Regions from separate parts of the Streptomyces sp. NPDC096012 genome, predicted to be linked through region 2. Evidence: riboswitches for the same ligand, from Rfam matches in the RefSeq annotation. Region 2 holds a riboswitch; the other holds the start of a gene.
The links. A riboswitch is a leader RNA that binds a small molecule or an ion and turns the genes downstream of it on or off. The one in region 2 is predicted to bind thiamine pyrophosphate.
Positions count from the first base shown of each region.

Region 1: it holds a riboswitch for thiamine pyrophosphate, as region 2 does, so the genes downstream of both, thiO (glycine oxidase ThiO) here and ABVB68_RS31510 (purine-cytosine permease family protein) in region 2, are expected to answer to the same signal.

Region 1 is NZ_JBEOTD010000008.1:12,096-27,766, reverse strand. It holds gene ABVB68_RS10885 (YhgE/Pip family protein) at 1-1,345, shown strand, start outside; gene ABVB68_RS10880 (TetR/AcrR family transcriptional regulator) at 1,393-2,022, shown strand; gene ABVB68_RS10875 (DUF4126 domain-containing protein) at 2,411-3,013, shown strand; gene ABVB68_RS10870 (phytoene desaturase family protein) at 3,072-4,580, shown strand; gene ABVB68_RS10865 (SCO2102 family sporulation regulator) at 4,856-5,794, opposite strand; gene metF (methylenetetrahydrofolate reductase [NAD(P)H]) at 5,851-6,774, opposite strand; gene thiE (thiamine phosphate synthase) at 6,944-7,594, opposite strand; gene ABVB68_RS10850 (Rv2175c family DNA-binding protein) at 7,675-8,040, opposite strand; gene ABVB68_RS10845 (NAD(P)/FAD-dependent oxidoreductase) at 8,516-9,763, opposite strand; gene ABVB68_RS10840 (avidin-fold protein) at 9,796-10,146, opposite strand; TPP riboswitch at 10,199-10,310, shown strand; gene thiO (glycine oxidase ThiO) at 10,308-11,468, shown strand; gene thiS (sulfur carrier protein ThiS) at 11,465-11,677, shown strand; gene ABVB68_RS10825 (thiazole synthase) at 11,681-12,475, shown strand; gene pknB (Stk1 family PASTA domain-containing Ser/Thr kinase) at 12,575-14,500, shown strand; gene ABVB68_RS10815 (deoxyribonuclease IV) at 14,908-15,671, shown strand, end outside.
Region 2 is NZ_JBEOTD010000045.1:33,545-49,215, reverse strand. It holds gene ABVB68_RS31535 (aldehyde dehydrogenase family protein) at 1-1,162, shown strand, start outside; gene ABVB68_RS31530 (MFS transporter) at 1,263-2,528, shown strand; gene ABVB68_RS31525 (ankyrin repeat domain-containing protein) at 2,717-4,000, opposite strand; partial or broken gene ABVB68_RS37060 (IS701 family transposase) at 4,346-4,613, shown strand; gene ABVB68_RS31520 (CDP-diacylglycerol diphosphatase) at 4,745-5,665, opposite strand; gene ABVB68_RS31515 (winged helix-turn-helix transcriptional regulator) at 6,028-6,495, shown strand; TPP riboswitch at 6,619-6,713, shown strand; gene ABVB68_RS31510 (purine-cytosine permease family protein) at 6,703-8,103, shown strand; gene ABVB68_RS31505 (response regulator) at 8,691-9,356, shown strand; gene ABVB68_RS31500 (sensor histidine kinase) at 9,353-10,474, shown strand; gene ABVB68_RS31495 (SpoIIE family protein phosphatase) at 10,598-13,015, shown strand; gene ABVB68_RS31490 (hypothetical protein) at 13,126-13,701, opposite strand; gene ABVB68_RS31485 (hypothetical protein) at 13,871-14,128, opposite strand; gene ABVB68_RS31480 (DUF6400 family protein) at 14,115-14,372, opposite strand; gene ABVB68_RS31475 (hypothetical protein) at 14,582-14,788, shown strand; gene ABVB68_RS31470 (DUF1330 domain-containing protein) at 14,958-15,305, shown strand; gene ABVB68_RS31465 (SDR family NAD(P)-dependent oxidoreductase) at 15,587-15,671, opposite strand, start outside.

The DNA.
Region 1 (15,671 bases), on a different contig from region 2:
GCTCGCCGACCGGGTCAACGGTGTCTACGGCGAGGCGGGCCCGTTCCTGAAGGGCAACGAGAAGACGATCGGGGACACCGCCGCACTGGTCGCCGACTCGGCCGGGGCGGTCGCGGACAACCTCGACGTCCTGGTGGAGCACGCGCCGGGCGCCGCCAAGGCCGCCCACGCCTCCTCCGCCGTCCTGGACGGGATCTACGAGGCGCGCTGCGGGAGCGCCGCCCTCCCCGACCCCGCCTGCCCGGAACTGAAGCGGGCCAAGAAGGCCGCCGCCGAGGTGGCCACGGTCGCCGACGACCTCAACACCCTCGTCGCGGACCAGGACGGTGACCTGAAGACGATGCGGGACAACCTCGGCACCCTGCGGAAGCAGGCCGAGGCACTCGAGAAGCGCGCCCCCCACCTCGCCGAGGACGTCGACGACGCCGTCAAGAAGATCAACAAGCTGAACACCGGTGCGCACAAGGTGGCCGCGGGTGCCGAGAAGCTGCACACCGGGCTCGGCACCGCCCACACCGGCGCGGTCGCCCTGGACAAGGGGATCGGCACCGCCGAGTCCGGCGCCCGGACCCTGGACGGCGGCCTGTACAAGCTGTCCGACGGCTCGGGGAAGCTGGCGGGCGGGCTGCACGACGGCGCGAAGAAGATCCCGGACTACGGCAAACGGGACCGCGACCGGCGCACCGGCGTGATGGCCGACCCGGTCCGACTGGCCTCGCACGATCTGCACCACGCGCCGAACTACGGCACCGGATTCGCGCCCTACTTCATCCCACTGTCCCTGTGGGTGGGCGCGATGGTGGCCTACATGCTGATCCCGCCGCTCAACCGGCGCGCCCTCTCGGCCGGTTCCTCCGCCTGGCGGATCGCGTTCGCCGGCTGGCTGCCGGTGGTCGCGGTGGGCGCGGCGCAGGTGGCCGCCCTGATGGCCGTACTGCACTGGGCGATCGGTCTGCAGATGCTGCACGCGGCCGGCACGATCGCTTTCCTGTGCCTGGTCGCGGCCTGTTTCGCGGCGCTCGTGCAGTGGCTCAACGCCCGCTTCGGCGCGGCCGGCCGGATCCTGGTGCTCGCCCTGCTGATGCTCCAGCTGACCTCCGCGGGCGGCACCTATCCCGTGCAGACCAGTCCGGGCTTCTTCAGCGCGATCCACCCGTTCCTGCCGATGAGCTACATCGTGGAGGCGCTGCGCCGGCTGATCACCGGTGGCGGGCTCGGGCCGGTCTGGCAGGCGTGCGCCGTGCTCGGCGCGTTCACCCTGGGCGCCCTGGCGCTGACCGCCCTCACCGCCAGGCGGCGCCAGGTGTGGACGCCGTCCCGGCTGCACCCGGAGTTGAGCCTGTGATCCCCGGGGAGTCTCGGCACGCGCGCGTACCTGTGAGAATCGGGGCCATGGAAAGCAGCAGCGCCAGGTCCGGCGGCAGCACGCGCCGTGAGGCCACCCGGCAGAAGCTCTACGAAGCGGCCGTCACGCTCATCGCCGAGCAGGGCTTCTCCGCCACCACGGTGGACGAGATCGCCGAGCGGGCCGGGGTCGCGAAGGGCACCGTGTACTACAACTTCGCGAGCAAGTCGGTCCTCTTCGAGGAGTTGCTGCGGCACGGGGTGGGCCTGCTCACCGCCTCCCTGAGGGAGGCGGCCGAGCTGACGGCGGCCGCGGGCGGCGGCAAGGTGGACGCGCTGGACGCGATGATCCGCGCGGGACTGGTCTTCATCGACCGCTACCCGGCCTTCACCCAGCTGTACGTGGCCGAGCTGTGGCGCACCAACCGGGCCTGGCAGTCGACCCTGATGGTGGTCCGGCAGGAGGCCGTCGCGGTCGTCGAGGGAGTGCTGCGCGAGGGTGTGGCCGCGGGCGAGTTCAGCGACGAGATCGACGTGCAGCTGACGGCGGCCGCGCTGGTCGGCATGGTGCTGGTGGCGGCGCTGGACTGGAAGGCGTTCCAGCCGGAGCGCTCCCTGGACGACGTCCACTCGGCGCTGTCCCGGCTGCTCCAGGGCCGGGTCAGCGGCAAGGTCTAGGAACGCCGTTCGGGGATTCCCCCGCACGCACGCGAAGAGGCGCCGGTCCGCTGCCGGACCGGCGCCTTCCCGTCCCCCGTGACTCCCCCGTACTTCCTTCCCGCACTCCCCCGTACGGGCTTCGTGCGGATCCCCGTGGTGGTCTTCCCCGGGACCCCCTGTCTCGCTTCCGCCGACGGATCGGCGGAAGGAGCGGCCGGTGGGCGGCGCCGTTCCGCCGCCCCGTGCCGGCGGTGCCGGGCCGCGCCCCGGCCGTGGCTCCACTCTCCCGTCCCCGGGGCCCCGGTCCCATCCGCGCGCGTACTCATCCTTGGGCCTAGGTACGGGTACTCAGCCGTCCGCGCGCATGGCCGGGACTCCGCGACGCGCACTGGCTACGATCGCGTGCGTGTCCGTACTCCCTCTCGTCTTCACCAGCGGCTGGGCCAGCGGCATCAACGCCTACGCGGTGGTGCTCCTGCTCGGTCTGTTCGGCGTGACCGGGGTGAGCGACGACATCCCGCAGACGCTGCAGCGGCCCGAGGTGCTGATCGTCGCAGGTGCGCTGTTCCTGTGCGAGGCGGTCGCCGACAAGATCCCCTACGTGGACTCGGCGTGGGACGCCGTGCACACGGTGGTCCGGCCGCTCGCGGGCGCCTGGGTGGGCGCGCTGCTGGCCGGGCACAGCGGCTCGCTCCCGGATGTGGCGGCCGGGCTGCTCGGTGGTTCGACGGCGCTGGCCAGCCACACGGTCAAGGCCGGGACGCGGATGGCGGTCAACACCTCGCCGGAGCCGTTCAGCAACTTCGCGCTGAGTCTCGCCGAGGACCTCGGAGTGGGCGCCGTCGTGGCGTTCGCGATGTTCCACCCGCTGGCGGCGGCGGTCGTCGCGGGCGTCCTGCTGGCCGGCGGGCTGCTGACACTGGTGTTCCTCGTCTCCCGCATCCGGCGCTTCCTGCGCCGCAGGGCCCAGCGGCGGGAGGAGCGGCGCCTGGCGGCGCGGGCGCCCTGACCTGTGCCGGAGCCGCCCGCCGACCGGATTGTCGGTGGTGGTCGATAGAGTCGCGGACATGGCACGGATTGCGGTGATCGGCGCTGGGATGGGCGCGATGGCGGCTGCCGCCCGGCTGGCCGTCGCGGGCCACCGGGTGGTGGTGTACGAGCGCACGGAGACGTACGGCGGTGCGGTGCGCCGCTTCGAGCGGGACGGGTTCGCCTTCGACACCGGCCCGGGGCTGCTGACGCTGCCCGCCGTGTACCGCGACCTGTTCCTCAAGACCGGCAAGGAGCCGCTGGAGGACTGCGTCGAGCTGGTCCAGGTCGACCCGGCGTCGCGGCACGTCTTCGCGGACGGCACCGAGGCCGTGCTGCCGAACGCCTCGCGCGCGGGCGTGGTCGCGGCCCTGGACGAGGCGCTGGGCGCCGGGGCGGGCGAGCGCTGGGGCGACTTCCTGGTGCGGGCCCGCGAGGCCTGGGACCGCACCCGCCGGCCGCTGCTGGAGGAGCCGCTGTGGCCCAACTGGCCGGTGCTGATGGAGAAGGAGCCCTACCCGGGCGTTCCGTACCGGCGGCGGTTGCGCACCCGGCGCGCGGTCAAGCTGTTCGAGATCGGCAGATGGGAACTGCGCGATCCCCGGCTGGCCCAGCTGCTGGACGGCTACGCGCTCGCCTACGGCGTCGACCCCGGGATCGCCCCGGCGAGCGCGGCCGTGCTGCCGTACATGGAGCACGCCTTCGGCAGCTGGTACGTGCGCGGTGGCATCCGGGAACTGGCGCGCGCGGTGTACGACCGGTGCCTGAAGCGGCGGGTCGAGTTCGTCTTCGGCGCCGAGGTCGCCCGCATCCTGGAGAAGGACGGCCGGGCGGCCGGGGTGGAGCTGGCCGACGGCACGGTGTGCGATGCGGACTTCGTCCTCGGCACGGGGCCCTGGCGGCTGGGCGGCCTGGTCCCGGGCAAGGAGTTGTACGGCGCGCGGGACGTGCCCCCGGACCCCGAGGACCGGTACCCGGGCCGGGTGGTGGTGTGCCTGGCGCTGCGGGGCGCCCGGGAGCCCGGGGCGGTGCATCGCACAGTGGTGCACTCGGCCGACGGCGACGGCGATCTGGAGCTGTTCCGGCACGGGGTGGTGCCCGACCTGCCGACGGTCGTCGTGGACCGGCCGGACGACCCGGCCCTGCGCCCCGGCGGGGAGCACGAGTCCATGGTGCTGACGGCGACGGTGCCCGCGGCGACGGAGTACGACTGGGCCGCGCCGGGCGCCGCCGACGCCTTCGCGGACCGGCTGGTCACCGCCGCCGAGCGGGCCGTGCCGGGGTTGCGCGAGCGGGTGCTGTGGCGCGAGGTCCGCACGCCCCTGGACACCGAGCGGGAGACGGGGGCCACGGGCGGTGCGGTCCCGCCGCCGGCGCTCGCCGCGCCCGAGGGGGTGCTGCATCCGGCCAACAGCACCGCGCTGGCGGGTCTGTTCACCGTCGGCGGCTGGTCCCATCCCGGCGGCGGCCTGCCGCACGCGGGCATGTCGGGCGCACTGGCGGCCGGCCTGATCGTGGAGGGCCCGGACTTCCGCGGCTCTCGGTGAGCCGGTGCACGGCGGCCCGGCAAGCGGTACCGCTCGGCGTACCCGGGTTTCGGAGGCCGTAGCGCCCGTCGTGCCGGCGCCGCAGAAGCCGTAGCGCCCGTCGTCCCCGCCGCCGCGGAAGCGGTACCGCTCATCGCTCCCCGGCGTACCCCGCGCCCCGCAAGCGATACCGGCGCCCGGAAAGCGGTACCGCTCGGCGTACCCGGCGCCTGAAAGGCCGTACTGCTCGCCGTACCCGGCGCCTCAAAGGCCGTACCGCTCGGCGACCCCGCGCCTCAGAAGCGGTACTGCTCGTCGTACCCCGCGCCGGGGTGCGGGTGTTGCTCGCCCGTCTGGTACGGGTACGGCTGCTCCTGCGGGAGTTCGCCGCCGTAGGTCTCGTCGGTGCGCTGCTGAGGCACCCACACCCCGCCGGACGGGGTCTCGCCGTAGCCGCCGGTGGCGTACGGATCCTGGGTGTAGCCCTGCTGGCCGTACTGCTGCTGCCCGTAGCCGGTGTCGTACGAGGTGCCGCCGTAGGCCTGGGTGCCGATGTACGGGTCGGAGTAGTTGGCGTAGGCCTGCTGGCCGCTGGTGTCGTAGCCGTAGTCCTGCTGGCCGTAACCGGAGTAGCCGTAGGCGTAGTTCTGGTCGGCGCCCGGTGCCTGGGCGGCGCCCGCGTGCGCGGCGGTGTCGCCGTAGACGCCGTAGGAGCCGGTGTCGTCGGGAAGGGGCTGGGGCTCGTAGACGGAGGCGGCCTCGGCGCCGGTCTCCCCGGCGCCGCGGGCGGGGGTGAAGACGTCGTCGCGGTCGTAGTCGGCGTAGTCCGGGCGCTCCTGGCCGTAGCCGGCGTCCCCGTGGCCGGCGCTCTCGGCGTCCTCGGCGCTCTCGGCGGTCCCCGGGTCGAAGTCCTCCGGCGCCGGGGCCTGGCGCTCCGTCCTGCCGCGGCGGCGCTTGCTGCCACCGCCGGTCTCGGCCTCGGGGCGCTTGACCGCCCAGCCCGCGGCGAAGCCGCGGCGGAACGACAGCGTGACGTAGGTCTGCCCGGTCGCGAAGGCGATCGCGCCCAGCCCGATCACGATCACGGACGGCATCAGCACGCCGAGCACGACGCCGAGGAAGCCGACGAACGCGAGCAGCCTCCAGCGCAGCCGCGCCTTGTACTGCAGCAGCACCTCGCCGAGCAACCACAGTGCGACGACGCCGAATGCGATGTAGAGGACCGTCCAGCCCATGTACGCCCCTCTCCCAGTGGCCGCTACGCAGTGTGTCGTATCGCGTGGCGGCCGGTCTAGGCCCGCGGGGGGTGGTGCAGGCCCAGGTTCTCGTAGATTTCCAGGGTCGCCGTGGAGTTGTTGAGCGTGATGAAGTGCAGTCCGGGCACTCCTTCGGACAGCAGCCGCGCGCAGAACTCGGTGGCGAACTCGATACCGATGGAGCGTACCGCCGCCGGATCGTCCTTGGCTGTGAGGATCCGCTCTTTCAGGGCATCCGGGAAGATCGCGTTGCTGAGCTTCGGCAGCCGTTCCAGCATTCTCACGCTGGTGACCGGCAGGATCTCCGGGATGACCGGGGTGTCGCAGCCGGCGGCGGTCACGCGGTCGCGCAGCCGCAGGTACGACTCCGGCCGGAAGAACATCTGTGTGATGGCGTAGTCCGCGCCCGCGCGGCACTTGTCCACGAAGCGGGTCACGTCGGTGTCCCAGTCCGTGGAGCGCGGGTGCATCTCCGGGAACGCGGCCACGCCCACGCAGAAGTCGCCCGACTCCTTGATGAGCCGGACGAGTTCGGCCGCGTACGTCAGTCCCCGGGGGTGTGCGATCCACTCGCCCATCGGGTCGCCGGGCGGATCGCCGCGCACCGCGAGCATGTTGCGGATGCCGGCGTCCGCGTACTGGCCGATGATGTTGCGCAGTTCGGCGATGGAGTGGTCGACCGCGGTGAGGTGGGCGACCGGGGTGAGCGTGGTGTCGGCGACGATCTGCTGGGTCTCCCTGACGGTGCCCGCGCGGGTCGAGCCGCCGGCGCCGTAGGTCACGGAGACGAAGTCGGGGGCGACCGCCTCGACCCGCCGGAGGGCGCTCCACAGGTTCCGCTCACCCTTGGGGGTCTTCGGCGCCGAGAACTCGAACGAGTACGTCGTCTTGCCGGTGGCCAGGATGTCACGCACGGTGCGTGCGCGATCGGTCCTGGTGGATGCGGTTCCTAGGGCCATACCCGCAGGTTAGCCACGGGTGGGCGGTCCCCCAACCGCACACCGGAAATTTGGCCGATTTGTCGTTTTCTTGTCCATCAGGTGGACGGGAGGCCTCATCCCGGGGTCACTGGCGAACGTCGACGGCGGACGACGCGTCCCCGGAGCGGACGGCGCGTCCCCGGAACCGCTACCGGGTCTCCCGCAGCCGCTTGGCGAACTCCGCCGCCGCGGCGCCGGGGTCGTCCGCCTCGGTGATCGCGCGGACCACGACCACCCGGCGGGCGCCGGCGTCCAGCACCTGGTCCAGGTTGCCCAGGTCGATGCCGCCGATGGCGAACCAGGGGCGGTCGGTGCCCAGCGCGGCCGTGCTGCGGACCAGGTCGAGGCCGGGTGCCGGCCGGCCGGGCTTGGTGGGGGTCGGCCAGCACGGGCCGGTGCAGAAGTAGTCCACGCCCTCCTGGACGGCGGCCGCGGCGGCCTCCTCCTCGGCGTGCGTGGAGCGGCCGATCAGGACGCCGTCGCCGAGGAGCGCGCGGGCCGCCGGGACGGGCAGGTCGCCCTGACCGAGGTGCAGCACGTCGGCACCGGCGGCGTGGGCGACGTCCGCCCGGTCGTTGACCGCGAGGAGCTTGCCGTGGCGGGCGCAGGCCTCGGAGAAGACCCGGAGGTGCTCCAGCTCCTCGGCGGCCTCCATGCCCTTGTCGCGCAGTTGGACGATGTCGACACCACCGGCCAGGACCGCGTCGAGGAACTCGGCGAGGTCGCCCTGGCGCGCACGGGCGTCCGTGCACAGGTACAGGCGGGCGTCGGCGAGCGCGGCGCGGGCGGTGTCGGACATGTGCGGGTCCCCCCATGGTCGGAGTGGTGGCCGGTGGCGTGCGGGCTGGGAGCCGCACGCCACCTCCTGGCGCGGTCGGCTCAGACGGCGAGCGCCTGGGCGCGGCGCTTCACCTCCGTGCCGCGATTCTCGCTCAGGGCCTGCGCGGGGGTGCCGGGCAGGGTCGGGTCGGGGGTGAAGAGCCACTCCAGCATCTCTTCGTCCGTGAAGCCGTCGTCCCTCAGGAGCGTCAGGGTCCCGGACAGGCCCTTGACGACCTTGTCCCCGTCGATGAAGGCGGCGGGGATGTGCAGTGCCTTGTTCTCACCTCGGCGTACGGCGATGAGCTGGCCCTCCTTGACCAGCTGCCGCACACGCGTCACCTCGACGCCGAGCTGTTCGGCGATGTCGGGGACGGTGAGCCAGGCGGGGACGAGAGCATCGATCTTCGTGTCAATCTCGGTCACGGAATCTAGCCTGCCATCCCCCACCGACAGTCGGAAGTCAGGCAGGTCCACGCGAGCGCTCCGCGGGACGCCGCCCGGGGTCGCGACGGACGTCGCCACGGGCTGCCCCGCGCGCCGCGGCAGCGTCCGGCCGCGCGTTCCGCGGGACGCCGTGGCTCCCGGTCACGATCCCCGAACCCGGTCACGCCGTCGCTCCCGGTCAGGGGCGTCGCACCCGGTCACGGGCGGCAGCGTCCGGCCGCGCGTTCCGCGGGACGCCGTGGCTCCCGGTCACGATCCCCGAACCCGGTCACGCCGTCGCTCCCGGTCGAGTCCGGCCGCGCGTTCCGCGGCACGCCGTCGCTCCCGGTCACGATCCCCGAACCCGATCACGCCGCCGCTCCCGGTCAGGGGCGTCGCAGCCGGTCACGGGCGTCACACCCGGCCAAGCGTCGCTCCGGGCTCGGCGTCGCACCCGGTCACGCGGCGCTTCTCGTCACGGCGTCGCCGGCCGGTCGGCGGTGGCGTCCTTCAGGGGCCGGGCCGGGTCCGCCAGGGCTTCCGGGTCCAGGTGGCGGCCCGCCTCGATCAGCCGCCGGCCCTGGGCCAGATCGCGCGGCCGGCCCACCGCCAGCAGGGCCACCAGCCGCTCCCCGCGCAGCCAGCACACCGTCCAGGCCGGCCCCGTCGGATCACCGCGCCACACCAGGCGGTCGGCCGCCGCGTGGTGGCCTGCGTACTGGACGAAGCGCCCGAACTGCTCGGACCAGAAGTACGGCACCGGGTCGTAGACGGCGTCGGTCTCGCCGAGGATGTTGGCGGCGACCGTGCGCGGGCCCTGCAGGGCGTTGTCCCAGTGGTGGATGAGCAGCCGTTCGCCGTAGCGCGCCGAGGGGAAGGAGGCGCAGTCGCCGACGGCGTACACGTCCGCGACGCCGGTGCGCAGGCGGGCGTCGGCGAGCACCTCGCCGTGCGCGCCCAGCTCGACGCCGGAGCCGGCCAGCCAGCCGGTGGCGGGGCGGGCGCCGATCCCGACGACCACGGCGCCCGCGGGCAGCCGCGTGCCGTCGGCGAGCACCACGGCGCCGGGCTCGACGCGCTGCACGCGCGCGTGGGTGCGCAGTTCGGTGCCGCTGTCGGCGTACCAGGCGGCCATCGGCGCGGCCACCTCGGCGGGCAGCGCGCCGGCGAGCGGCCGGTCGGCGGCCTCCACGACGGTCACGGCGCAGCCCGCCAGCCGGGCCGCGGTGGCGAACTCGGCGCCGATCCAGCCGGCGCCGACGACCACGATGTCGTGCTGCCGCTCCAGCACGGGCCGCAGCCGCTCGGCGTCGTCCAGGGTGCGCAGCAGGTGCACGCCGGGGACGCCCTCGGTGCCGGGCAGGGTGATCGGCTCGGCGCCGGTGGCGAGGACCAGGACGTCGTAGGGCACCGGGCCCGCCTCGGTGTCCAGCTCGCGCTCGGCGGGGCGCACGCCCAGCGCCTCGCAGCCGAGCCGCAGCTCGACGCCGAGCGCCTCGAAGTCCACGTCGAAGGCGGAGCCCTCGGCCTTGCCGAGCAGGACGGCCTTGGACAGCGGCGGCCGGTCGTAGGGCTGGTGCGGCTCGGCGCCGATGACGGTCACGGGGCCCCGGAAGCCCTGGTCCCGCAGGGCGGCCGCGGTCTGCACGCCGGCCATGCCCGCGCCCACGACGACCACGCGCCGCTGTGCCGCCGGGGTCTCTTGCGCTGTCTGCTCGCTCACCCGATCACCTTAGACACGTGACGGTGCGTCAGTCAGGGGGCGTGCTCGGTGACCTGCTCCACAACACTCGTACCGGCCCCGGGCTGCGACTCCCACTCCCAGGTCTCCGCCAGTCGCACGCGGCCGTCGGGCAGCTCGGTCACCTGCGACACGCAGTGCCCCGAGGACGTCGTCCCGTCCGTCTTGAGCTGCACGTAGCGGAAGTCCAGCCGGTCGCCCTCGCGGGTGCCGATCAGACGGCCGCGCACGACGTCGCCGCCCGCGTACTCGGCCCAGACCGCCCCGTCCTCCTCGTGGTACGTGAACCGGGTACGCGTACCCACCTGACCTGGGGACTGGTCCGCCACCGGGGCGAGGACCAGTCCGTCGAGCGAGCGGGCCATGACAGGGGCTCCCTTACGGGTGACGAGTGCTGCGGGCTAGGCTGGCCACCGTACAAGCACTCGCGGGAGCCCGGGCGCACCGGGCTGAGAGGGAGGCTGGCGGCCTCCGACCGTACGAACCTGATCCGGGTCATGCCGGCGAAGGGAGGGGCTGGACGCCCATGTCCTCACGTACGTCCGACGTCCTCGTCATCGGGGGCGGAATCATCGGTCTGGTCACGGCGTGGCGCGCCGCGCAGCGCGGGCTCGCCACGGCCGTGGTCGACCCCGAGCCCGGCGGCGGCGCGGCCCAGGTGGCGGCCGGGATGCTGGCCGCGGTCACCGAGCTGCACTACGGCGAGGAGCGGCTGCTCGCCCTGAACCTGGAGTCGGCGCGCCGCTATCCGGACTTCGCGGCCGAGCTCACCGACCTGACCGGCCTCGACCTCGGCTACCGCCGCTGCGGCACCCTCGCCGTCGCGCTGGACGCCGACGACCGCGCCCACCTGCGGGAACTGCACGCGCTGCAGCAGCGCTCGGGCCTGGAGGCGGAGTGGCTGTCGGGGCGGGAGTGCCGGCGGCTGGAGCCGATGCTGGCGTCCGGGGTGCGGGGCGGCCTGCGGGTCGACGGTGACCACCAGATCGATCCGCGGCGGCTGGCGGCGGCCCTGGTGAGCGCCTGCGAGCGGGCCGGAGTGGTCTTCCACCGGGCCTGGGCCGAGCGGCTCGACGTGGTCCGGGAGCGGGCCGCCGGTGTCACCACGGCGGACGGCACCGGGCTGCGCGCGGACCGGGTCGTGCTCGCCGCGGGGAGCATGAGCGGACGCCTCGCGGGTGTGCCGGAGGCGCTGCTGCCGCCGGTGCGGCCGGTGAAGGGGCAGGTGCTGCGGCTGACCGTGCCGGGCCGGTTCGCGCCGTTCCTGAGCCGTACCGTGCGGGCCGTGGTCCGCGGCAGCCACGTCTACCTGGTGCCCCGCGAGAACGGCGAGCTGGTCGTCGGCGCCACCAGCGAGGAGCTGGGCTGGGACACGACGGTCACGGCCGGCGGCGTGTACGAGCTGCTGCGCGACGCCCACGAACTGGTGCCGGGCATCACCGAGCTGCCGCTGACCGAGACCCGCGCCGGGCTGCGGCCCGGCTCCCCGGACAACGCGCCGCTGCTCGGCCCGTCCGGCCTCGACGGCCTGCTGCTGGCCACCGGGCACTACCGCAACGGGGTGCTGCTCACGCCCGTGACGGGGGACGTCCTGGCGCACGCGCTGGTCACCGGCGACCTTCCCGAAGAAGCCCGCCCGTTCACGCCGACGCGATTCGGCACCGTCCTCACGGAGCAGCCCGCATGACCCTCTCCGTCACCATCTCCGTCAACGGGGAGCGCCGGGACATCGCCCCCGGCACCGCTCTCGACTCCCTCGTCAGGGCCCTCACCCCGGCGCCCTCCGGGGTGGCGGCCGCCGTCAACGAGACCGTCGTCCCGCGCGCCCGGTGGGCGGACACCGCGCTCGCCGAGGGCGACCGCGTCGAAGTCCTCACCGCCGTCCAAGGAGGCTGACCCATGGCCGACGATCCCTTCGTTCTCGGCGGAGTGCCCTTCGGCTCCCGTCTGATCATGGGCACGGGCGGTGCGCCCAGCCTGGACGTGCTGGAGCGGGCGCTGGTTGCCTCCGGTACGGAACTGACGACGGTCGCGATGCGGCGGGTGGACCCCTCCGTGCACGGCTCGGTGCTCTCGGTGCTGGAGCGGCTCGGCATCCGGGCGCTGCCGAACACCGCGGGCTGTTTCACCGCCGGGGAGGCCGTGCTCACCGCCCGGCTGGCCCGGGAGGCGCTGGGCACGGACCTGGTCAAGCTGGAGGTCATCGCCGACGAGCGGACCCTGCTGCCGGATCCGGTGGAGACGCTGGAGGCGGCGGAGACGCTGGTCGACGACGGGTTCACGGTGCTGCCCTACACGAACGACGACCCCGTCCTCGCGCGCAGGCTGGAGGACGTGGGCTGTGCGGCGGTGATGCCGCTCGGTTCCCCGATCGGGTCCGGGCTCGGCATCCGCAATCCGCACAACTTCCAGCTGATCGTCGAGCACGCGCGCGTGCCGGTGATCCTGGACGCGGGCGCCGGTACGGCGTCCGACGTGGCGCTGGCGATGGAGCTGGGCTGCGCCGGTGTGATGCTGGCCTCGGCCGTCACCCGGGCGCAGGAGCCGGAGACGATGGCCGCGGCCATGAAGCACGCCGTGGAGGCGGGCCGGCTGGCCCGGCTGGCGGGGCGCATCCCGCGCCGCCATTTCGCCGAGGCGTCCTCCCCCACCGAGGGGCGCGCGCACCTGGACCCCGAGCGCCCCGCCTTCTAGCCGAGCCGGTCGCGCGACGGTCACAGCTCTGCTGCATTCCGTCCCCCGCGAAAGCACGGGGGGACGGGAGTGCCGGTCGTCCCTCGTAGACTCGCCTGCGTGGATACGACCCTTCAGGACCCTCTCGTCGGGCAGGTGCTCGACGGCCGATACCGCATCGACGCGCGGGTCGCGGCCGGCGGGATGGCCACGGTCTACCGGGCCCTGGACACCCGTCTGGACCGCGTCCTCGCGCTGAAGGTGATGCACCCGGCGCTCGCGGTGGACGGGGCCTTCGTCGACCGGTTCATCCGGGAGGCGAAGTCCGTCGCCCGGCTCGACCACCCCAACGTGGTGCAGGTCTTCGACCAGGGCACCGACGGGTCGTACGTGTATCTGGCGATGGAGTACGTCGCCGGGTGCACCCTGCGCGACGTGCTGCGCGAGCGGGGTGCCCTGCAGCCGCGGGCCGCGCTGGACATCCTGGAGCCGGTGCTCGCCGCGCTCGGCGCCGCGCACCGGGCCGGGTTCGTGCACCGGGACATGAAGCCGGAGAACGTCCTGATAGGGGACGACGGCCGGGTCAAGGTGGCCGACTTCGGGCTGGTGCGCTCGGTGGACACGGTGACCAGCACGACGGATTCGGTGCTCGGGACGGTGTCGTACCTCGCGCCCGAGCAGATAGAACGGGGGACCACCGATCCACGCGTCGACGTGTACGCGTGCGGTGTCGTCCTCTTCGAGATGCTGACGGGCGGGAAGCCGCACTCGGGGGACTCCCCCGCCCAGGTGCTCTACCGGCACATACACGAGGACGTGCCGCCGCCCTCGGCGCTCGTGCCGGGGCTGCCGTTCGAGCTGGACGAGCTGGTCGCGTCGGCCACCGCGCGCCAACCCGGGATCCGCCCGCAGGACGCCGTGGTGCTGCTGGGCCAGGTGCGCGAGGCGCGCCGGGCGCTGACCGAGGAGCAGCTGGACGCACTGCCGCCGCAGGCGCTGACCGCGGAGCACGACAACGCCGAGGACCGCACGAGCGTGATCCCGCGCGCACTGACGGTACCCCGGCCGCTTCCCGTCGACGAGGACGCCGCGGCGGACGGCGTCCACCGCACCACCCGGCTGCAGTCCCCGCCCGTCCCCGACCGGCGGCGCCCGGCGCGGCCCCGGCGGACGGTGCTGGCCGTGCTCGCGGCCGTGCTGCTGGTGCTCGGCGTGGGCGCCGGGGTCTGGTACATCAACTCCGGGCAGTTCACGAAGGTGCCGCCGCTGCTGACGAAGACGGAGGCGCAGGCGCGGGAGCGGCTGAAGTCGGCCGGGCTCGACGTGGGGAAGATCAAGCGGTCGTACAACGACACCGTCGACCGCGGCACCGTCATCAGCAGCGACCCGGCGCCCGGCGCCCGTATCCGGGACCACGACTCGGTCGCGCTGACCGTCTCGCTGGGCCCGGAGACGGTGAAGGTGCCCGATGTGCAGGGGCAGTCGCTCGCCGGGGCGCGGGCGCGGCTGAAGTCGGCGGGGCTGGAGCCGGGGATGGTCACCCGGGAGTTCAGCGACGACGTGGACAAGGGGTCCGTGATCGCGACGGCCCCGCGTGCGGGCACCGAGCGGCACGCCGGTTCGGCGATCGCGCTGACCGTCAGCAAGGGCAGCCCGATCGACGTACCGGACGTCACCGGCGACGACCTGGACAGCGCGAAGCAGGAGCTGGCGGACGCCGGGCTGAAGGTGCGGATCGCCCCGGAGCGGATCAACTCCGAGTACGACAAGGACGCGGTCGCGGCGCAGAGCCCGCGGGACGGTGACGAGGCGGCGGAGGGCGACACGGTGACGCTGACGCTGTCCAAGGGCCCGGAGATGGTCGAGGTGCCGGACGTGGTCGGCGACAGCGTGGACGACGCCCACCGGGCCCTCGAGGGCGCCGGCTTCCAGGTGGACGAGGACCGCGGGCTGCTCGGGCTGTTCGGCGACACCGTGAAGAAGCAGTCGGTGAAGGGCGGCGAGACGGCGCCCAAGGGGTCGTCGATCACGATCACCATCCGGTAGGTGCCGGGGGCACCGTGCCCCGTCCGGTGACCTGAAGCGCCCTCCCCGTCCGGTGACGGGAGGCACCGTCGCCGTCCGGTGACGAGGTCGTCGTCCCCGTCCGGTGACGGGACACCGTGATCATCTGGCTCTCCCGGTAGGTACGCCCCGTGGGTCCGGGGATCCAGTGGGTCCGCTGGTCCCGGGAACCGGTGGGCCCGGAGACCCGGCGGGCCCGGAGACCCGGCGGGCCCGGAAATCCGATGGGCCCGGGGACCCGGTGGGCCCGGAAACCCGGCGGGCCCGGGGAACCGGTGCGTCCGGCGGATCCGGTGCGTCCGGAGACCCGGAGCGTCCGGCGGATCCGGTGACGGGGGTCACCGGGGACCGTGGTCCGAGGGTCGGGGTGGGCATGACACCCTGAACGGGTGAGTCCTGATCAGTCCCCGCCGCCCCGCAACCCCGTCGGCGGCCATGTCCCGGTGGCCGGCGGCCTGCACTCCGTCGGGCTGTCGTACGCCCGTGAGCTGCGGGCGGAGACCGTGCAGGTCTTCGTCGCCAACCCGCGCGGCTGGGCGACGCCCGCCGGGAACCCACGGCAGGACGAGGCGTTCCGGGCGGCGTGCGCCGAGGAGTCGATCCCGGCGTACGTGCACGCCCCCTACCTGATCAACTTCGGCTCGCACACCGAGGCGACCGTCGAGCGGTCCGTGGCCTCCCTGCGGCACTCGCTGCGGCGCGGGCGGGAGATCGGTGCGCTGGGCGTGGTCGTGCACACCGGCAGTGCGACCGGCGGGCGGCCGCGGGAGGTCGCGCTGCGGCAGGTGCGCGAGCGCCTGCTGCCGCTGCTGGAGGAACTGACCGACGACGACCCGTTCCTGCTGCTGGAGTCGACCGCCGGGCAGGGCGCCTCGCTGTGCTCACGCACCTGGGACTTCGGGCCGTACTTCGAGGCGCTGGACGCGCACCCGAAGCTGGGCGTGTGCCTGGACACCTGCCACATCTTCGCCGCGGGGCACGATCTGACCGGTCCGAGCGGTATGCACCAGACCCTCGACCTGCTGGTGGACACGGTCGGCGAGGGCCGGCTGAAGCTGATCCACGCCAACGACTCCAAGGACGTCGTCGGGGCGCACAAGGACCGGCACGAGAACATCGGTGCCGGCCACATCGGCGAGGACCCGTTCCGCGC
Region 2 (15,671 bases):
CCGGGCCAAGGCCGGTTCCGAGGTGCGCCTGGCCATCGGCGAGTGTTTCGAGTGCGCGGCGCTGCCGACGCATCCCCAGGGTGAGGTGCTCACGTCCGAGGACGTCCGCTGGTCGCTCGCCCGGCGCCGTCCCGCGGGGGTGGTGAGCGTGATCGCCCCGTTCAACTTCCCGCTCATCCTGGGGCTGCGTTCCGTGGCGCCGGCACTGGCGCTCGGCAACTCCGTGCTGCTGAAGCCCGATCCGCGTACCGCGGTCAGCGGCGGCGTGGTGATCGCGCGCGTCTTCGAGGAGGCCGGGCTGCCGTCCGGTGTGCTCCATCTGCTCCCGGGTGACGGGTCGGTGGGCCAGGCGGTCGTGGAGGCCCCCGAGGTGCGGGTCGTCTCCTTCACCGGATCGACCCCCGTCGGGCGGGCGATCGGCGAGCGGGCGGGCCGTCTGCTCAAGCGGGCCCACCTGGAACTGGGCGGGAACAACGCCCTGGTGGTGCTGGAGGGGGCGGACGTGAACGCGGCGGCCTCCGCCGGGGCGTTCGGCTCGTACCTGCACCAGGGGCAGATCTGTATGACGACCGGCCGCCACCTCGTGCACGAGTCACTGCTCGCGGAGTACACCGCCGCGCTCGCCGCCAAGGCCGCGGCGCTGCCGGTCGGCGACCCGGCCCGGGAGGACGTCGCGCTGGGCCCGATCATCGACCGGCGGCAACTGGAGCGGGTGCACGGCATCGTCACCGCCAGCGTCGCGGCGGGCGCGACGCTGGCCGCGGGCGGCGAGATCGTGGGCGCCGGGTACCGGGCCACGGTGCTGAGCGGCGTCACCACCGACATGCCGGCCTGGCGGGAGGAGATCTTCGGGCCGGTCGCACCCGTCCTCGGCTTCTCCACCCTGGAGGAGGCGGCGCGGATCGTCGACGACTGCGAGTTCGGGCTGTCCGTCGGCATTCTCGGTGACGTCGGTACGGCGATGAAGCTCGCCGACCGGATCGACTCCGGCAAGATCCACATCAACGAGCAGACCGTGGGCGACGAGCCGAACGCGCCCTTCGGCGGGGTCAAGGCGTCCGGGACCGGGTCCCGGTTCGGCGGTGCCGCCGCCAACGTCGAGGCCTTCACCGAGACGCAGTGGGTCACCGTCCGCCCGGACATCGCCGACTACCCGTTCTGAGCCGTCCGGCACCGCGCCCACGACCAGCGGTCCCCGGCCGCGAGTTGCGCACACCGTCCCCGTCCTCCTCTCCCACAGCCGCTCCCAGGGGGGAATCACCATGGCATCCGTCGCCTCTTCCCACGCGTCCGGCGCCTCCGCGTCGACCGGCGCCTCCGGACGCAACGTCTGGACGGTCGTCCTGTGCTGGACCACCGTCATGCTCGAGGGCTACGACCTCGTCGTCCTCGGCGCCATCATCCCGACGCTGCTCAAGACCCGTCACCTCGGCATGACGGCGGGGGACGCGACCACCGTCGCCACGCTGTCGCTCGTCGGCGTCGCCATCGGCGCGGTCCTGGTCGGCCCGCTGGCCGACCGGCTGGGCCGGCGCTCGCTGCTCATCGGCTCGGTGGTGCTCTTCTCGGTCTTCACCCTCCTGGTGCCGCTCGCCGGTTCCGTCGCGATGTTCGCGGTGCTCCGCCTCGTCGCCGGTCTGGGCCTCGGTGCCTGCATGCCGGTGTCGCTGACGATGATGGCCGAGCACATGCCCGCCGAACGCCGGGCCCGCGCAAGCACCCTGACCATGACCGGCTACCACACCGGCGCCGTGATCACCTCGCTCCTGGCCCTTCAGGTCACCGACAACTGGCGGGTGCTGTTCTACGTCCTCGGCGCCGCCGGACTCGTCGTCGCGGTCGTCCAGTGGTTCCGGCTGCCGGAGTCGGAGGCGTTCGTCCGCGCCCGGAAGACGCCCGGACCCCGGCGTGTGCCGTTCGCCGACCTGCTGAAGCCGGCCTACCTCCGCGCGGGCATCGGCATCTGGGTGGCCTCGTTCATGGGCCTGCTGCTGGTCTACGGCCTCAACACCTGGCTGCCCAAGCTCATGAACGACGCCGGCTACCCCGTGCCCACGGCCGTCACCCAGCTGCTCATCCTCAACGTGGGCGGGGTGGCGGGGCTGGTGCTGGGCGGTTTCGTCGCCGACCGGCGCGGCATCAGGCTCACCACCGCGGGGTGGTTCGCGGTCTCGGTGGGCATGCTGGCCTGTCTCAGCGTCAGGATGCACAGTGATCTGCTGCTCGACACCGTCGTGTTCCTGACCGGGGTGTTCGTCTTCTCGGCGCAGGTGCTGGTCTACGCCTATGTGACGAACTTCTATCCGGCCGCCGTCCGCGGCACCGCCCTCGGCTCGGCGTCCGGCATCGGGCGCATCGGCTCCATCGTCGGCCCGTCGGTCACGGGCGCCCTGGTCGCCGCCGGAGTCGGCCACCCGTGGGGCTTCTACTTCTTCGCCGCCGTGGCCGTCCTCGCCTTCGCGGCCGTCCTCACGCTGCCGGGCCCCGCGGGCACGGCGGACCGGGAGGCCGTCGAGCCCGCCGTCTAGTACTCCGGTGCGACTTCGCGATCTCGTGTTGGTCGCATGTGGCCGAGGGCTTCGTCGGTGGGTTCCGGGATCGAGGTTCGTGAGCGTCGGGGCCGGGCGCCCAGCCGCATCGTGTACCGGATGGGCAGGGCGGAGCAGGCCCGGATGACCACAGCCGACACACAATGGGATGCGGAGGCGAGCATTCGTTACTCGGTCGTGGCTGGTGCTTCCCGCTCCCTCTGGCGCTGCTCGTACCGTGAGGGCGCGTCGAGTATCCAGGACCATGACTCGTACTCGTCGACGGGTCCCACCCGGTCGGCGCCGTCAACGCAGCGCGGTTCGTCCCGCTCGGCCAGTCCGTAGACGGCCCAGATCCGAGTCTGCTGGTCCGCGTCGTCGAGCAGGCCGGCCAGGGTGTCCCCGATGGCTGGTTCCGGATTCAGGCTGTGCGCGAGCTGGTAGCCGGCGCCCTTGCGGACGGAGGCGTCGGTGTCCCGGGCCAGCGCGAGCATGGCGTTCAACCCCTCGGGTGTGAACGTCTGCCGCCCCGACCTCTCCGAGTCCACGATTCTCAGGGTCGAGAGCACCCCGGCGCGTACCCGCGGGGCAGGGTGGGCGAGGTAGGAGAGCCCCAGTGGCTCGATCCTCGGGTCCTCATGGTGGCTCAGGCCGGCCAGGATCTCGGCCAGGACGTCCGAGTGTTGCTCCTGCTTCGCCCAGTCGAGGAAGAGCTCGAGCATGCGCTGCTCGAACGGGCTCGGGACGTTCGTCAGGTCAGCCTCGATGTGGAGGCAGACCAGGACCTCCACGCCGAAGCGGCGGTGCAGGGGATCGGGATGGCCCCGCAGTGCCGCCGCAGCCTCCCAGGTCTCGTCGTCCTGTCTCCGGGCAACGGTGTGGACGATCTCCGACCAGACGGCGTGTTCACGGTCCGGGTACTCGAGTGCGCACGCGCGGGCCGCCAATTCGTCAAAGCCCACGTGCAGTCCGAAGTGCTTCTCGAGGACGGTGAGAATCCCTGTGTGGCCGTCGCGGACGGTCATTCCGCCGAGCCGGAGCACGTGGTAATCGGTGGACCACTCCTTGTCCCGGATGCGAACCCGCTCGACCGCATCCGAGGTACCGGTCAGCTCCCGGAGCATGGTGACCGGGCCTGTCTCGTGCCACTGCCGGGCGCGTGCCAGCAGTTCCGCGCGGGTGGCCTCGCCGATGAGGGCCGATCCACCGAGCATGCCGAAGACGAGGCCGATGGAACCGCTGTCGACGGCCCGCAATCGTGGGGTGCTCCCGTCGGGCAGCCGACGGTCAGGATCCGCGCCGCCTTCCACCAGATAGCCGGCGATCGTCGAGTTGAACGCTGAGATGGCCAGGCAGAGTGCGGGGGTGCCCTGCTCGTCGACGGCGTCGGGATCCGTCCCGTCCTCGAGCAGTATTCTGACCGCGTTCTCGTCCCCGTTCCGCACCGCCGTGACGAGTGGATCCTCGCCCATCCCCAACCCCCTGTTGCACTCGATCTGTTGCACTCGATCGCCACGCAGCCGCAGGCCGGGAGAGACATCGTCGGCCGAGTCCGTGACACCGTCCCTGTGCCGGAACCACGGGCTGAATATCCGGGCGTCGGGCCGCTGACGCATGTCGCGATCGGCGGTCGATCCCGTGCCTCGTCCGGCGCGGATCCCACTGACTGAACCAGCAGGTCACACCCGATGGATCTGGAGCGGCCACCGCGTGATCACCAGGGGTTGTGTGGACTCCTGAAGATCAGGCTGCGGCCGCGGACCACAGCATAGATGCCGCCCGTTGGCGTGCCCTGTTCGACCTGGCCATGTCCCGGATTGCGGGCCGGTTCAAGCGGGTTCCTGGCCGTCGCCTGCGGCACACGGGTGCTGATCAATCAGGGGCGGACCACCGCCCGCGCGGATGCCGTGGCCGACCGCCTGCCCGCCTCGACCTGGCACCGGCAGAGCGCCGGAGCCGGAGCGAAGAGGCCGCGCTACTACGACTGGGCCTGGATCGAGATCGGGGCCGACTGCCCCCCGGCATCTGCTGATCCGCCGCACCCAGAGCAGCGGCGAAATCGCCTTCTACCTGTGCTGGGCCCCCAGGACACCGACTCCGACTCTGCCGCCCACGAACCGGCTTCGTTCATCCCCACCACGACCAGCACGACGAAGCCGACCAGCTCAGGCAACGATTTCTGACTGGAGTACTAGTGGTCGCCCGGCACAGGTGCGTCAGCTGTACACGAGGAGGTAGTCGCATGTGCTCGTGCCGTCGTGGATCGACGTGTCGCTGTTGAGGACGTAGAAGGCACCCGCGAACCCGGCGGCGGTCATCTTCGGGACCACGATGATCGTCTGGTCGGCCATGTTCAGCGAGTTGGGGCGGACGACGTTCGTGTAGAGCAGGCCGAAGAGGTTGTCCTGGAGGTTGGGGAGCCGGAGGATGCGGTACACGCGGTCGCCCGCCGAGCCCGTGACGGCGGCCTGGTTGGCCGGGTTCGCCCACTGGGAGGGGGACGTGGCCATGCGGCCCTGCGACTCGAGTTCCTGGAGGCGCCGCTGCGTGCTCGCCCGGACGCCGGCCATGTGGATGTGGAGCTGGTTGAAGCGGCGGGCGGTCTGTGAGTTGATGCCCAGGCCGATGTTCGGGTACTGCACGGGGACGTCTCCGCCGCTGCGCGCGTTCTGCCACGCCTCGTTCCAGTAGTTGGGCGGCCCGCTGGTCACGAGGAACGGGCACTCGATGCCCGTGACCCGGCACGTCGGCGACAGGAGATAGTTGTGCGTCGTCTCCGGCTTTCCGTGCAGCACGACGTAATTCGAGGTCACCTTCAGGCAGTCCGGCTTGGGCTGCGGCGGCGGGGGGACGATTCCGCTGGTGCAGTACTGGACGTCGTGCCACAGCGGGTCGTTGTCCGTGGGCCGGCCGCAGATGCCCTGGAGGCTAGTGGGCGGGCACGGGCTGGTGCCGCCCGGGGGAAGCGTGGTGGGGCACGAGTCGGGGGTCGGACCAGCGTCGAGACCGCTCGCCGCCGCAGCGGAACCGCCGACCGTCGCGGCCGCGCCCGTCAGGACCGTCGCGGCACCGAGGGCACCGGACAGCGCGACGAATTGACGCCGGGGGACTTCCTTCGCCTGCTGCTGGTCATGCATTTCTGATCTCCGATGGAGTGGGCACCGACGGGGTTTTTCGCAGAATATGTGCCGGAAATCGATTTGCGGTGACTCCACCCGTCGGCTGAATGAGTGAGCGTGCGGAACGTCCACCGGGCGCGGCACCCGGGTCGCCCCGGCTGACCGCGTGACCTGGACGCCGGCCCGGTCTCGGCCACTCCCCCCGCTTCTGTGGCCGCACGGACGTCCATGAGCGGCTGCTCGCCGCGGTCATGGACGACCTGCATCAACTAGCTAGCCGTCGCCGGCCCGGTCAGGCGGCGGGCAGGGGCAGCAGCATGCAGGTGCTCGTGGCGTGCGGGCGGCATTTAATGCTGTGGTCCGCGGCCGCAGCTGACGGCATGAAGTGGCTGGAGATGAGCACCGAGAACTGCACGGTCCAGCGCACCCTCGACCTGGTCGGGGAGAAGTGGACGCTGCTGATCGTGCGTGACGCCTTCAACGGGGTGCGCCGCTTCGACGACTTCCACCGTCATGTGGGGCTGTCGGAGGCGGTGCTCGCCGACCGGCTCCGCAAGCTGCTGTCCGCCGGGATCCTGCGCACGGTGCCGTACCGGGAGGAGGGCAGCCGGACCCGGCGGGAGTACCGCCTCACCCGCAAGGGCCGGGACCTGTGGCCCGTCCTGGTGGCGCTGCGGCAGTGGGGCGAGACGTACGTCGCCGACCCCGAGGGACCGGTCCTGGACATCCTGCACAGCGACTGCGGGGCGCCCGTACGGGTCGTCGTCGAGTGCTCGGGGGACCACGACGTGCTCGATCCGGGCGACGTCAGGGTGCTGCCCGACCCCGGGGCCCGCCCGCTGGCCTGAGACCGCGGCGCGCGGTGCCTCGCCGGTCCCCCGGTGCCGGCGTGCCGCGCCCGCCATCGTCCTCGCCCGGTTCCGGTTCCCCCGGCCCGTGCCGCCGGCCGGGCCGGGCTATCCTTGCCGCCGTACCTGGACACGGGGTGCCCCACGCGGGGGCTGAGATCACACCCGTCGAACCTGAACCAGTTAGGACTGGCGGAGGGATGTCACATGTCATTGCCGCATGCCCATGACGAGGCGGCGGTCGACGAACCGCAGCGTGTCTTCGACGGGCGGATGCCGGCGGCTCCCGGTGATCTGCGGGTGGAGGCGCGAGGCATCGCGCCGGTGCCGGAGGACGCCCGGTACGGCGGCCCCGGGCGGCTGTTCACCGTCTGGTTCGCCCCCAACCTGACCATGACGGGCGTGTTCACCGGCACCGTCGGCGCCGCCCTCGGGCTGGACTTCGCCACCGCGCTCGTCGCCGTGGTGCTCGGCACCGTGCTGGGCGCGATACCCACCGCCTACCTGGGCACCTGGGGAAGTCAGACCGGTGCGGGACAGCTGCCGCTGGCCCGGCTGGCCTTCGGCCGGGGCGTCACCCTGCCCGGCGCCCTGCAATGGCTGTCGTCCATCGCCTGGGACGCGCTGATCGGCCTGTTCGGCGGGGATGCGCTGGCCCAACTGTGCGGTCTGCCCTTCTGGATGGGCGTCCTGGTGATGATGGCGGCACAGGGCGTGCTGGGGGTGCTCGGATACGAGGCGATCCACCGGCTGCAGACGGTGATGACCTTCGCGCTCGCGGCGTCGTTCGCGTGCCTGGCGGTGAAGCTCCTGAACGGCGCCGAGCCCGCGACGGCCACGACGGTGCACGGCGCGGACCGGGCGGGCGCGTTCGTCCTCACCTGTACCGTCGCGCTCAGCCTGGCCCTGTCCTGGGCCCCGTACGCCAGCGACTTCAGCCGTTATCTGCCCCGGTCCGCGTCCCGCCCGCGCATGTTCTGGTGCACCCTGCTCGGCGTCGCCGTGTCCTTCGTCGCGGTGCAGGCGCTGGGCCTGTGGGGAGCCGCGCAGTTCACCGACCAGACCGCCCGTGGCGTCGACGACCTGCTCGGCGGCGGCGCGCTCGGCGCGTTCGGGCTGCTCGCGGTCGCCCTCGCGGCGCTGTGCAGCAACGCCATGAACGACTACAGCGGCTCGCTGGCGCTGCAGACCATGGGCGTGCGGCTGCCGAGGCCGGTGGCCGCGGCCCTCGCCGCGGTGCTCGGTTTCCCGCTGGTGCTGTGGATGCACGCGGCCGACACGACCGCCCGCTTCCAGAACGTGCTGCTGTTCGTCGGGTACTGGATCCCCGCGTTCGTCGCGATCGTGATCGTCGACTGGGTGGTGCGCGCGCGGGCCCGCGGTGGCCGTCCGGTCGACCTGGCGGCGGAGGCCTCCCGGCCACAGCCGTGGTGGCCGGCCCTGACCGCGTTCGTCGTCGCCTTCGCCGTGGCGGTGCCGTTCATGAGCACCAGCCTGTACGTGGGTCCGGTCGCCCGGGCCCTGCACGGCGCCGACCTCGCCTACCCCGTGGCGTTCGCCGCGGCTCTGGCCGTGTACGCGCCGTTGCGCGCCCGGCGCCGCACCTGATCGCGTTCCCTCCGTCTCCCCCGCAGTCGGTCCCCGGCGCAGGTCCCCGCCGTCCGTCCCGGGGGCGCCGCCGGGCGGGGCGCCGCCGGGACGGAGGATGTGCCGGGCGTCGGGGACGGCATCCGCCCGCTTACCGGCCCCGGCGGACTGCCGTATCGTGAAAAGTGCCTGCGGAAGGATCAGCGCTCCGACCGCGGCGAGGACGGCCCGCGTTCCGGCCCGCAGCCGGTGCAGAGGCCATGAGCAGGAACAACGGGCCGCAGAAGCTCAGGATCGCCTCGATGTCGGTGTCCACGCCGGTCACGGCGCGGCCGGGCGTCACCAGGACGAACGGTGCGCCGCGGCCACGGGCGGCGCCTCGTCCGGCGGAGCCGCCGACAGATTCCCCGTCGTGCCACCGATGCCGGCCGGGCACCCGGCGCGGCTCACCGGTCCGTCTCCGGAGGCGCCCCGGAAACCGGCCGGACCCCCGTCGGCCGACGGGCCGGGACCGTACGGCCGATCGGCGGAAACGCCCCGGGCATGTTCGCGGACGGCTCCCGGGGTGGTACGCATCGAACCGCGGACGTGCGAGGAGCGGAGCGCAGGTGATCCGGGTACTGGTGGTCGACGACGAGGCCCTGATCCGGGGCGGCTTCACCCACATCCTCAGCTCGGCGGACGACATCGAGGTCGTGGCGGCGGTGCCGGGCGGTCAGGCCGTCCAGGCGGTCGGCGAAGCGCACCCGGACGTCGTCCTGCTGGACATCCGGATGCCGGACGTGGACGGGCTCACCGTCCTCGCCGAGATCCGGCGCATGACGGACCCCCCGGTGGTGGCCATGCTCACGACGTTCGACGCCGACGAGTACGTGGCGGCCGCACTGCGCTCGGGTGCCGCCGGGTTCCTGCTCAAGGACACCGATCCCGAGCAACTCCAGCACCTGGTGCGGGCCCTCGCCGACGGCGGGACCGTGCTGTCGTCGAAGGTCACCCGCACGGTGGTGGACGGCTATCTCGACCAGGGTGCGCGTGAACCGGCCACCCGCCTCACCGCCCGGCTGACCGATCGCGAGCGGACGGTCCTCGTCCTGATGGCATCGGGGCTCGGCAACACGGACATCGGCCGGCGGATGCACCTGAGCACCGGCACCGTCAAGGGCCACGTCAGCGCCGTGCTCAGCAAGCTGGGGGTCGGCAGCCGCGTGCAGGCCGCCCTGATCGCGGAGCGCGCGGGCCTGCTGGGGCCCGCGCACGCCGAGGACACCCGATGACATCCCGCCGACCGCGACCGCCCTCGCTCCTCCTGGACGCCGCCCTCTTCTGCGCGGCGCTGATCGACACCTGGGCCCACGTCGGTCTCCAGGATCCGCCGGTGGCCCCGGCCTGCGCGCTGCTGGCGGTGTCCGCCCTCTTCCTGCGCCACCGTCTGCCGATCCTGACCTTCCTGCTCACGCTCCCGGCCGCCATGGTCTCGGACGCGGTCGTCGCCCCCGTGGCAGCGCTCTACACGCTTTCCTCCCTCAGCCGCAATCGCATCCTGCTGGGCGCCTGCGCCCTGATCTACGCGGTCAGCGACTTCCTGCCCTGGCCCTGGACGCGTCTGCGCGCGGACGACCTGGCCGACACCCGCGCGGTCGTCCACTTCGGCTACAGCCTGGCGACGGCGGCCGCCCCCGTCTTCCTCGGCCAGCTCGTCCAGGCCCGGCGCGAGCTGTCGCTGCGGCTCGCCGAGATCACCGCGGCCCGTGAGTCCGAACGGCTGCTGACCGCGCAGAGCGTCCTGGCGAAGGAACGCGCGCAGCTCGCCCGGGAGATGCACGACGTGGTGTCCCACCAGGTCAGCCTCATCGCCGTACAGGCCGGCGCGCTCCAGGTCGGCAGCCGGGACGAGGACACCAAGCAGGCCGCGGCCTCCATCCGGCGGCTCAGCGTGCAGACCCTTGACGAGTTGCGGCACATGGTCAGCGTGCTGCGCGCCTCCGGGAGCCGTCCCACGGAGCTCACCCCGCAGCCGTCCCTCGCCGACCTGCAGCGGCTCGTCGGCAGCAGCGGCATCGAGGCGGAACTGAAGACGGACCTGCCGGAGGACCTTCCCCCCACCGTGCAGCGCGCCGTCTACCGCACCGTCCAGGAGGCCCTGACCAACGTCCGCAAACACGCCCCGGGCGCGACCGCCACCGTCCGCCTCGTGGGCAGGAACGGTGCCGTGCACGCCACGGTCACCAACACCGCCGCCACCCGCCCCGCACTGCCCCTGCCCAGCGCCCACCACGGCCTCGCGGGTCTGGGCCAGCGCGCCGAACTCCTCGGCGGCACCGTCAGCGCGGGCCCCACGGCCGACGGCGGCTGGGAACTCCGCCTGGAGATGCCCGTGGAGCGCAACCGCTGACGGCATGCGCGGAGGGGACCGGCGGGACTTCGCGCGCGGAGACACACGAGGGGCCATGTGAGACCGTTGTGCAAGGAAAACCCGCCCGCGGATGGGGCCGACAGCATGGGTCTCAGGGATACGGTGAACGATCGGCGAGGCGATCCGTTCGACATCACGTCGGCCGCGGTCGCCCTGGTGGACGCGCACGGCACGATCCGGTTCTGGAGCGCGCAGGCGGAGGCCCTGCTCGGTCATCCGGCGGCCGAGGTGCTGGGGCGACCCGTGACGTCCGTCCTGGCGACCCGGGAGTCTCCGGCGTCCGCGCTGTCCGGAGCCCACCGGGTCCGGGACGGCTGGGAGGGCCTGGTCACCCTGCGCCACCGGGCCGGCCATGGCGTGCAGCTCGCCGTACGGGCCTGCCCGCTGCACGCCGAGCTGGGCTCCGGCTGGCTCGCCGTGGCCTGTGACGTCACCTCCGCACGCCAGTGGGAGCTGGACCAGGCGGTGGTGCGCGGCCTGCTGGAGGAGTCGCCCATCGGGATCGGCGTCCTCGACACGGAACTGCGTTTCCAGTGGGTGAACCGGGTGCTGGCGACGATGGAGGGCCTGGCGCACCCCAACGGCTCCGGTGCCACGGACGGGCCACCGGAAGCGGGCGAGGTGCCGCCCGCCGTGGACTGGCAGGCACGCCAGGTGCTGATGTGGGGGCGGGTGACTCCGGCCCTGGAACACGTGACGTCGCCGCCCGGCATGTACCGGCGCAAGACGCAGGACCACCTCAGGCTCCGCTCGTCGTTCCCGCTGCGGGACGTCGCGGGCAAGACCCTCGGGGTGTGCCACACCGCCGTCGAGGTCGACGCCCGGGACCGGGCCCGCGAGCGGCTCGCCCTGGTCAACGAGGCGGCGCAGCGCATCGGCACCACCCTGGACCTCGACCGCACCGTGCAGGAACTCGCCGAGGTCCTGGTGCCGCAGCTCGCCGACTTCGTCGCGATCGACCTGTTCCGCGGCGTCCTCGCGGCCAAGGACCTGGCCTGCGGACCGGTCGGCCACGGCACGCTGCAGCGGGCGGCCCACCTGTCGATCCGGGACGATCTGCCGGAGACGGTCGTCCCCATCGGGGAGCCCAGCGGGTATCCGCCCGACTCCCCGCAACGCCGTTGCCTGACCACCGGCCGGCCGATCCGCGATCCGATGCTGGACGCGACCACGTGGTGGCTCGCCGGCGACCCGCAGCGCCGGGCCAAGCTGGGCCGGCTGGGCGTGCACACCCATCTGGTCGTACCGCTGCGTGCGCGGGGCGAGACCATGGGAGTGGTCACGCTGCTGCGCTGGGAGAACCGCGACCCGATCGACGAGGACGACCTGCTGCTCGTCGAGGAGCTGGTGGCGCGCGCGGCGGTGTGCGTGGACAACGCCCGGCGTTTCGTCCGCGAGCACAACGCCGCCCTCGCCCTGCAGACCAGCCTTCTGCCACCCGTCCTGCCCGATCACTGCGCCGTCGACGTCGCCTACCGCTATCTGCCGACCGATGCCGAGGCGGGCGTGGGCGGCGACTGGTTCGACGTCATCCCACTGTCCGGCGCCCGCGTCGCCCTGGTCGTGGGGGACGTCGTCGGCCACGGCATCCACGCCGCGGCCAGCATGGGGCGGCTGCGGGCTGCCGTGCAGACCCTCGCCGACCTCGACCTGCCGCCCGACGAACTGCTCGCACACCTCGACGACCTCGTACTGCGCCAGGCCGACGAGGCGGAAGCGGCCACGGACAACCCGATGGTGATCGGCGCGACCTGCGTCTACGCGGTGTACGACCCGATCTCGCGGAAACTCAACGTGGCCCGCGCCGGGCATCCCACACCCGCCATCGCCCACCTCAGCGAACCGGTCGAACTGCCCGACATCCCCGCCGGCCCCCCACTGGGGCTGGGCGGTCTGCCCTTCGAGTCGGCCGAGATCGAGCTGGAGGAGGGCAGTGTGATCGCGCTCTACACCGACGGCCTGATCGAGGCCTCGGACCGCGACGTCGACGTCGGCTTCGAGCGGCTGTGCTTCGCCCTGGCCCACCCCGACCGGCCGCTGGAGGAGATCTGCGACACGATGGTCCGCATCCTGCTGCCGGAGCACCCGCACGACGACGTCGCCTTCCTGGTCGCCCGCACCCGCGCCCTGACCCCCGACCGCGTGGCCTCGTGGGAGGTGCCCGCCGAGCCCCGGGCGGTGCACGAGGTGCGCGAGCGGACCGCGTGCCAGCTGGCCGATTGGGGGCTGGAGGACGTCGCCTTCACCACCGAGCTGATCGTGAGCGAACTGGTCACGAACGCCATCACGCATGCGTCGGGACCGATCGGGCTCCGCCTGATCCACGAGCGGACCCTCATCTGCGAGGTCTCGGACGCCAGCAACACCTCCCCGCGCCTGCGCCGGGCACGGAGCACGGACGAGGGAGGTCGCGGCCTGTTCCTGGTCGCGCAGGTCGCCCAGCGCTGGGGCACGCGGTACACGGCCACGGGCAAGACCATCTGGGCGGAACAGCAGCTGCCCGGCTGTCCCCCACCGTGAGACTCGTGGGCCCCTCGGCCCCTCGGCCCCTCGGCCCCTCGGCCCCTCGGCTCGTCGGCTCGTCGGCTCGTCGGCTCGTCGGCTCGTCGGCTCGTCGGCTCGTCGGCTCGTCAGGAGTCTTGCGGTGCACTGCCCGCGGCCGGCGGGCGGCGCGCCGATGCCGCCGCCGCTCGGCCGGACCGGGCCAGCAGGCGGTCCCGTCTGCGGGGCCACCACAGCAGGTCGGCCAGGAAGAGCACCACCACCAGCCAGGAGGCGATCATCTCGCCCCTGGTGCCCATGAGGGTGTCGTACACCGCGAGAACGACCGCGAACACGCTGACGAGCACGACGATCCAGCGGCGCGCCAGGTCCTCCTCGGCACCGCGGCGCAGGGCGTCGGCGTACTGGGCGACCGACGGCGCCAGCCGGGGGTCCCCGACCGCCTCGCCCCGGCGGGTGGCCCGTACCACGGCCGCGCGGTCGGCGGAGTTCATGTGCCGGGCCGCGGGCCAGAGCCCGGCCATCCGACGGGCCACCCGGACTCCGTAGAACAGGCCCAGCACCACGAGGACCACGAGCGCGCCGGCCCAGGACCCCGACTCCACCAGCACGAAAGCCCCGAAGAAGACCCCGGCGGCGAGCCCCGCGCCCAGGGCCCGGACCACCGGCCCGCGCGCCCACAGCCACCACGGAACGAGAATCACCCGACCACGGTGACGACGCCGCCGCACGGACGCAACGACCACGTCGGCACGTCGAGCCGAGCACACGCACACGGCGCACCGCCCGGGAACACACACGTACAGCGCGCACCACCCGGGGACACACGTACAGGGCGCGGGGCGCACCGCCCGGAGTGACCGAGGGGTGTGGTCAGTGCCGGAACCGGCCGCTCTTCGTGCGGGTCCACTGGGTGCGCGTGGCACCGAAGCCCGTCTCGTGGTCCCAGATGTGGGTGCACGAGGGGCACTGCAGGTGGAGGAGACTGCCGGTGTTGGCGAGCATGTAGCGCCAGTGGTCCGTGCACCTGCGGCCCTGCTCGCAGGTGGGGCAGCCGCGGTGGTCCTCGCAGTTCGGGCAGGTCACCCAGGCGCGGCGCCCGATGTCCGCCTGCGGGTCAAGCGGAAGCACGGCCGTCTCCGCGTCGTGGGAGGACACCCGCCGAGACGAGGAGGTCGTACACCCGTTGCTGTTCCTCGTCGAGCCCGGAGTACAGGAGGTCGTACGCCGCCTCTTCGCGACGCAGCATCTCGACGGGGTCCCAGCCGGGGCCGAGCGCCTCCATGACGTGGGCCCGCCGGACCATCTCGTGACCGGTGAGGTCGACGGCGAAGTCGACCGGCTCGCTGGGAGGGGTGGGGTCATGGGGGGACATACCACCGAACTTAGGTACGCCTTCACCGTGACGACAAGAGCAGGTGGGGCACATCACAGCAGGTCGGTGGTGCGACGGGGGCCATGTGCGGGGGACGTACGGCACCGGGTCCCGGTCCCTTGCCGCCCCCGCGCCCGGCACGAGGTGATGGCACCCGGTCGGCCTATCGGCGAGCGTTTCCCTTCCGGACACCGGTCGTTAGGCCGCACATGATCAAGAAGCTCGCATGTGTCACCGTCGTGGCCGCCGCTCTCCTGGCCGCCGCGCCCGCCGCCGAGGCCGCCGCCCAGCACCCCGTCCCGTCCTCCGGGGCTCCTGGCGCGTCCCTCCTGAACGGTCTCCTGGGATCGCTGGAGGTGGGCCACCCCGCCACCTCGCTCCAGACGCTCCTGCCCACGGGCCTCGCGGGCAGGTGACGGACGGGAACGACGTCCGGACGCCACCCGGCCACCGCGTGCCGGGAGGGCTTCGCCGGATCCGGGTCGCGCCGTTCCCCCTTACCTGACAGGTCATCGACCCCGGCACCGCCCCGGTGGCAGAGTCATGGACATCGACAGCCAGCCGACCCCGGTCCGGGAGGATGCCATGTCCGCCTACGCGATAGCCCACCTGCGGGAAGCCGCACCGCACGCTGAGATCGCCGAGTACATCACGCGTATCACGGGGACCTTCGAACCGTACGGCGGCCGGTTCCTCGTGCACGCCGGCACGCACGAGGTGAAGGAGGGCAGCTGGCCCGGACACGTCGTCGTGATCGGCTTCCCGTCGATCGAACGCGCCCGGGCCTGGTGGGACTCCGCCGCCTACCAGGAGATCGCCCCACTGCGCTCGCGGCACATCGGGGGCGACATCATCCTCGTGCCCGGGGTGAGCGAGGACTACGACGCGGCCGTGACCGCCAAGGCGATGCTGGACGGCCTGGCGGCCTCCTGAGGCACACCGTGCTCCCCCGCCCGGCCCGGGCGAACCCGTCCCGGCCGGGGTCCACCGGCCGGGGAGGTGCCGGGGTGCGCGCGGTGCCGGGCGAGAGCGACGCCCGCTCCGTCACCTTCAGCAGGCTGTCGGGCGTTCCGGCGCCCGGGTCGCCCGTCTTGCCGGAGGCCGCCGCGCCGGTCAGTGCCGACGCGACCTGGGCGGCTGTGGCGTCCGGGTGTCCGGCCAGGTAGCCGGTGGCCGCGGCCGATCTCATCACCGGCCGTTCCCGCGCGCCACCGTCAGGGCAGGATCGAGTCGACGTATCCGCCGTCGACCCTGAGGGCCCCTCCGGTCGTGGCCGATGCCTGCTCGGAACTGAGGTAG